3 regions of the Halomonas halophila genome follow, and region 1 is predicted to be linked to each of the others. Evidence: predicted binding sites of a transcription regulator. Region 1 holds the regulator's gene; each other region holds the start of a gene.
The links. Region 1 encodes sigma-54, which starts transcription at its own class of promoters, with help from an activator protein. Its sites were predicted from a motif close to TGGCACNNNNNTTGCTNT; they were not measured.
Positions count from the first base shown of each region.

Region 1 (2,214 bases):
GCTGATCACCGACCACAACGTGCGCGAGACGCTGGACATCTGCGACGGCGCCTACATCGTCGGCGACGGCCAGATCATCGCCGAAGGCGACGCCGAGGCCATCCTCGCCAACCAGCGGGTACGCGACGTCTACCTGGGCCAGGACTTCCGACTCTGAGCCTATTGGCTTCGCAAGTCACTGATATATTGTCGCCATGCACAGACAGGCATGGCAATTGCCATTGGCATGCTAATTGCTGAGCAAAGGCTTGCACGGCGGGCACACCCACACTAGGGTGGAAGGCCTCTTTGCCGCAGGACCGGAACGCTTGCCATGGCCATGAAGGCATCCCTCCAACTGCGTGTCGGCACCCAGCTGACCATGACGCCCCAGCTGCAGCAGGCCATCGGCCTGCTGCAGCTCTCGACCCTTGATCTGCGCCAGGAGATCCAGCAGGCCCTGGAAGCCAATCCCATGCTGGAGCTGGAGGACGACTTCGGCGAGCAGGCCGCCGGGGAGACGCCGGACGACGACTGGTCCGACGAGATTCCGGAAGAACTCAGCGTCGACAGCGACTGGTCGGACACCTTCCAGGACGCCGGCGGCAGCGGCGAGGCTCCCGACTTCGAGCGCCAGGCCGCCGGCCAGAGCCTGCAGAGCCACCTCGTCTGGCAGCTGGCCATGAGCGAGCTCGACGAACGCGAGACCCGCATCGCCGAGAGCCTGATCGATGCCGTGACGCCGGACGGCTATCTGGATCAACCGCTCGACGAGCTGCGCGACGGCCTGCGCGCCCAGGGCCTCGACGGGCTCGCCACCCGCGAGGTCGAAGCGGTGCTGCTGCGCCTGCAGCAGTTCGAGCCCACCGGCGTGTTCGCCCGCGATCTGCGCGAGTGCCTGCTGCTGCAGCTGGCCACCCTGCCCGACGACACCCCGCTGCTGCCCCAGGCGCGCCGCCTGGTACGCCAGTTCCTCGAGGCCCTGGCCGGCAACGACCGGCGGCTGCTCAAGCGGCGCCTGGGGCTCGACGACGAGACCCTCGACGAGGTCATCGGCCTGATCCGCGGCCTCGACCCGCGCCCGGGCAGCGAATTCGCCAGCGGCGACAGCGACTACGTGATTCCCGACCTGATCGCCCGCTACACGCCCCAGGGCTGGCGCGTCGAGCTCAACCCCGAGGCGATGCCGCGGCTGCGCATCCAGCCCGACTACGCGGCGCTGATCAAGCGCGCCGACAAGAGCGACGACAACCAGTTCCTCAAGGACCACCTGCAGGAGGCGCGCTGGCTGATCAAGAGCCTGGCCAGCCGCAACGACACCCTGCTGCGCGTCGGCCACGAGGTGATGACCCGCCAGATCGAGTTCCTCGAGCACGGCGAAGAGGCCATGAAGCCGCTGATCCTGGCCGACATCGCCCAGACGGTGGAGATGCACGAGTCGACCATTTCTCGGGTCACGACCCAGAAGTTCATCCACACCCCCCGCGGCGTCTTCGAGCTCAAGTACTTCTTCTCGAGCCAGGTCGGCGACGGCGAGGATGCCCACTCCAGCACCGCGATCCGCGCCCGCATCCGCAAGCTGATCGAGGGCGAACCGCCGCGCAAGCCGCTGTCCGACAGCAAGCTGGTCACCCTGCTCGCCGAGGAGGGCATCGAGGTGGCCCGACGCACCGTCGCCAAGTATCGCGAAGCGATGCACATCCCCTCCTCCAGCCAGCGCAAGCGCCTCGGCTGAGGCCCTCCCGACGGGGGGTTCCAGAGTATGAAAACGCGTCTGGCACGGGGGGTTTGCAAGGCACCAAAAAGGGTTACAATCGAGTCACCACCCAAGGAGCAAGGAGCGTGTCATGCAAGTCAACCTCACCGGCCATCACGTGGAATTGACCGAGCCCCTGCGTGACTACGTGCAGGAGAAACTCTCCCGCCTGGAACGCCATTACGACAACATCACCACCGTTCAGGTGACGCTCTCCGTCGAGAAGGAACGCCAACAGGCCGCCTGCACGCTGCACGCCGCCGGTGCCGATCTGCACGCCGAAGCGATGGACGCCGACATGTACGCCGCCATCGACGCCCTTGCCGACAAGCTGGACCGCCAGCTCGTCAAGCACAAGGAAAAGACTCAGGCCCGCGCCCAGGGCGCCGCAAGCGTCCGCTGAGTCATGTCACTCGAAGCCATCCTGCCCCCCGAGCGCACCCTCTTCGGTGTGCCCGGGGGGAGCAAGAAACGTGTGC
Region 1 is NZ_CP129121.1:2,378,159-2,380,372, forward strand. It holds gene lptB (LPS export ABC transporter ATP-binding protein) at 1-157, shown strand, start outside; gene QWG60_RS11070 (RNA polymerase factor sigma-54) at 314-1,714, shown strand; gene hpf (ribosome hibernation-promoting factor, HPF/YfiA family) at 1,827-2,138, shown strand; gene QWG60_RS11080 (PTS sugar transporter subunit IIA) at 2,142-2,214, shown strand, end outside.

Region 2 (2,214 bases), 770 kb from region 1:
CGGCCTGGGCAATCGCCGCTATCTGATGGAGCAGGCCGCCCTGGAGATGGCAAGGGCGCGCCGCCGCGGCATGCCGCTGAGCCTGGTGGCCATCGACCTGGATCATTTCAAGCGCATCAACGACGTTCACGGTCACGACGTGGGCGATCGGGTGCTCCAGGCCTTCGCCGAGACAGTGCGCGAGCAGCTGCGAGAGGGCGACGTGCTGTGCCGCATGGGCGGCGAGGAGTTCGTCGCGCTGCTCTGCGATACCGATGCCGATCAGGCCATGGCCGTGGCCGAGCGGCTGAGGCAGGCGGTGGCGGCGACGCCGGTGGGGACCTCGACGAGGATCGACGACGCCTCGTCCGGGGCATCGTGGCTGTCCTATTCTGCCTCGCTGGGCGTGGCGCGGATCGATCCGGCCGAGGACTCGCTGACGCCGGCCATCAAGCGCGCCGACCAGGCGCTCTATGCGGCCAAGCAGGCGGGGCGCGATCGCGTGCATGCCCGGTTCGAGCCGGCCGGGGACTGATGCGGCACCAAAGTGGCGCGTAAGCGGCGCACCCCTTGCACCAGAAGGGCACTTTCGGCGGAGTTGGGCGCTCAAGGGGATTCTTTAAGTTACTGAAAAATAATGTTTATCCCGGTTGATCCAGAATGTGGCGTAGCTCTTGCAGAGTGGGGGTAGGGCATGGTGCACCGTGGTGTGTCAGCGCCCTCCATAACAACGCCAATGCAACGTCTGGATCGACAAGGAGATCACCATGAGTTCCCATTCGCCCACCGTGCCCAAGCGCCTGTTCGTCGCCAGCCTGCTGAGCCTGGCCGTCTCGGCACCGGCCCTGGCGCAGGAAGATCCCATCAAGGTCGGCATCCTGCACTCGCTCTCCGGCACCATGGCCATCAGCGAGTCGACCCTCAAGGACACCATGCTGATGCTGATCGAGCAGCAGAACGAGCAGGGCGGCCTGCTCGGCCGCGAGCTCGAGCCGGTGGTGGTCGACCCGGCCTCCGACTGGCCGCTGTTCGCCGAGAAGGCGCGCCAGCTGCTGGCCCAGGACGAGGTCGACGTGATCTTCGGCAACTGGACATCGGTGTCGCGGAAGTCGGTGCTGCCGGTGGTCGAGGAGCTCGACGGCCTGCTGTTCTACCCGGTCCAGTACGAGGGTGAAGAGTCCTCCGAGAACGTCTTCTACACCGGGGCCGCGCCCAACCAGCAGGCGATCCCGGCGGTCGATTACCTGATGAACGACGTCGGCGTGGAGCGCTGGGTGCTGGCCGGCACCGACTATGTCTATCCGCGCACCACCAACAAGATTCTCGAGGCCTATCTCAAGGATCATGGCGTCGCCGACGACGACATCATGGTCAACTACACCCCCTTCGGGCATTCCGACTGGCAGAACATCGTCTCCGACATCAAGGACTTCGGCAGCCAGGGCAAGAAGACCGCGGTGGTCTCGACCATCAACGGCGACGCCAACGTGCCGTTCTACCGTGAGCTCGGCAACCAGGGCATCGATGCCGCGGACATCCCGGTGGTGGCCTTCTCGGTGGGCGAGCAGGAGCTCTCCGGCATCGACACCGCGCCGCTGGTCGGCCACCTGGCGGCCTGGAACTACTTCATGAGCGTCGATACCGACACCAACTACGACTTCATCGACAGCTGGATCGACTACACCGGCGACGAGATGGCGGTCACCAACGACCCCATGGAGGCCCACTACATCGGCTTCAACATGTGGAGCGAGGCCGTGCGCAAGGCCGGCACCACCGAGGTCGACGCGGTCAAGGACGCCATCATCGGCGTGTCCGTGCCCAACCTGACCGGTGGCTATGCCACCATGATGCCCAATCACCACATCACCAAGCCGGTGCTGATCGGCGAGATCCAGGACAACGGCCAGTTCTCCATCGTCTGGGAGACGCCCTCCACCGTGGCCGGCGATGCCTGGTCCGACTACCTGCCGGGCTCGCGGGACCTGATCAGCGACTGGCGCGCGCCGATGCGCTGCGGCAACTACAACGTCGTCGAGGGACGCTGCGGCGGCGGTGCCGACACCGAGGTGGCTTCGGCCGAATAAGCAGCCGCTCCCCGGGCCGCGTCGCGGCCCGGGCCTTCCTTTCTCCCACTGACAGGACATGGTCATGAGGACGATTCGCTCCCTCGTGCAGGGGCTGCTGTGCCTGATCGTCGTCTCGCTCGCCGCGCCGACCGGCCTGGCCGCGGCC
Region 2 is NZ_CP129121.1:1,610,913-1,613,126, forward strand. It holds gene QWG60_RS07380 (sensor domain-containing diguanylate cyclase) at 1-514, shown strand, start outside; gene urtA (urea ABC transporter substrate-binding protein) at 747-2,066, shown strand; gene urtB (urea ABC transporter permease subunit UrtB) at 2,131-2,214, shown strand, end outside.
Region 2: the regulator sigma-54 is predicted to act here: its motif matches at 539-556, upstream of urtA (urea ABC transporter substrate-binding protein).

Region 3 (2,214 bases), 1.2 Mb from region 1:
CAGTCCATCGGGGTCGACATCGGGCAGTAAACCGGCCATTGCTGTCTCCATGTTATGGCACGCTACCTCCAGGCAGGGAGGGCGTCTTGCACGTTAAGAGGATATTCCCTATCCCGGCTTCAGGCCAGGGGAGGGGCGCCGGGCACGATTTCGGCGTCGCTCGCCGCAGGTGATGGCATCGCGGAGCGCTTTGTACCAGAATGGTCGCTGCGCAGGGAAACAATGTTTCCTAACTGGAGAAAGCCTCATGAAGACCTTGCTGATGCCCGTCGCCGCGGCCTGCCTCGTGGCCGCCGCCAACGCTCAGGCCCAGAGCCCGATGACCTATCAGCCGAGCCCCTACGTGGGCGGTGATGCCCTGTTCTGGGAACTCGACCCTGACGGCCCTGCCGGCGATCGCGACAGCACCGGCCTGCGCCTGCGCGCCGGTGTCGCCTTCAACGACTACTTCGCCCTGGAAGGGCATCTGGGGACCGGCGGCTCGGACGGTGGCCTGGAGCTGGATTACCTCGCGGGTGGCTATGCCAAGGGCATGCTGCCGATCACCTCACGCTTCAAGCTCTACGGCCTGCTGGGCGCCACCGAGGTGGAGTTCGACGGCGCGGAGTCCGAGAGCGGCGTGTCCTACGGCGGCGGCGCCAGCTATGCGCTGATGCCGAACCTCTCGCTGGGTGCCGACTACATGCGCTATCTGGACGAATCGCACTACGACTTCGATGCCGTGAGCCTGGGCGCCACCTACCACTTCTGACGACCTGGAGCGGTGCTCCCTGTCCCGACGCTTCCCGCGCACGCCCTCGCCCATGGCGGGGGCGTGATGCGTCATGGTCTGTGTTTCCGAGGCCACACACGGCACGATGACACCTGATGGCGCGAGCCACTGCCCTATCCTGAGGCGGCCGCCATCTCGTGGTGCAAGCCCGTCGTTCGCTCCGGGCGTCGCGCCACGGGCCGGCCCCGCCACCGCGCTGCCCGCAGCCAGTCTGGCACGTTACCTGCAAGGCCTTGGCGAACGAGGTCACCAAAGGTGCTGCCATGACCGCTTCTTCCTCCCGCCACGGGCTCCTCGGGGCGCGGCTGCTCTTCACCGATCTGGACGGCTCGCTGCTCGATCACGAGACCTATGACTGGTCGCCGGCCGCCGGGTGGCTGGACCGGCTGCGCGAGGACGGCGTGGCGGTGATCCCGGTAACCAGCAAGACTCGTAGCGAGCTGCTGACCCTGCGTCAGACCCTGATCCTCACGAACACGCCCTTCGTGGCCGAGAACGGCGCGGTGGTGGGGCTGCCTGCCGCCTGGTGCCATGCCCGCCTGGAGCGATCGCCGGGCCCCGACGGGCTGGTGATCAGGACGCTGGGCGTCGATATCGGCTTCATTCGCCAGCGTCTCGCCGTGTGGCGGGAGCGCCTGGACGTTCGCTTCACGCCGATGAGCGAGATCCCGCTGGACGATCTGGTCGCCTTCACCGGCCTCGATGAGGCGCAGGCGCGCCTGGCACGGATGCGCGAGGGCAGCGAGCCGCTGATCTGGCACGACGACGGTGATCGCCTCGAGGCCTTCCGCGCAGGACTCGCCGGCGACGGCCTGCGCCTGGTTCGGGGTGGGCGCTTCTGGCACGCCACGGGGGAATCGGACAAGGGGCAGGCGGTGAACTGGCTCGCCGAGCGCTACGAGGCTCTGCGCGGCGTGCGCCCCTTGACCCTGGCGCTGGGCGACGGGCCCAACGACATCGCCATGCTCGAGGCGGTGGACCAGGCGGTGGTGATCCGCGGCCGCCACGGGTTGCAGGTATCGCCGCATCAGCCCGCGCTCTACCGCAGCCGGGAAAGCGGCCCGAGCGGCTGGGTCGAGGGGGTGGAGCACTGGTGGGGGCGAGGGGGGCGCCGGCCCGGGCCGGAAATGAGCCAGTCCAGCACCGATAACGATGACACGGGGAGCGTCAGCCCATGAGCGATTTCCACCAGAACGGCATCATCACCGATTTTCACAATCTGACCCGTCGGCCGGTCGAGGCCCTCGAGGACGATCTGGTGCGCTTCGCGGCACAGCGGCCGATGAGCCTGATCCTGCCCTCGCTGTACTCCGAGCTGGAGGGGCCGGCGCTGGCGAATATCGTCGACGAGCTGGCCAGGGTGCCCTATCTGGCCGAGATCGTGATCGGCCTCGACCGGGCCGATCGCGACCAGTTCGACCGGGCCCGCGCGTTCTTCTCGC
Region 3 is NZ_CP129121.1:1,208,069-1,210,282, forward strand. It holds gene QWG60_RS05465 (aminotransferase class V-fold PLP-dependent enzyme) at 1-39, opposite strand, end outside; gene QWG60_RS05470 (porin family protein) at 248-751, shown strand; gene QWG60_RS05475 (HAD-IIB family hydrolase) at 1,036-1,950, shown strand; gene QWG60_RS05480 (glycosyltransferase family protein) at 1,947-2,214, shown strand, end outside.
Region 3: the regulator sigma-54 is predicted to act here: its motif matches at 985-1,002, upstream of QWG60_RS05475 (HAD-IIB family hydrolase).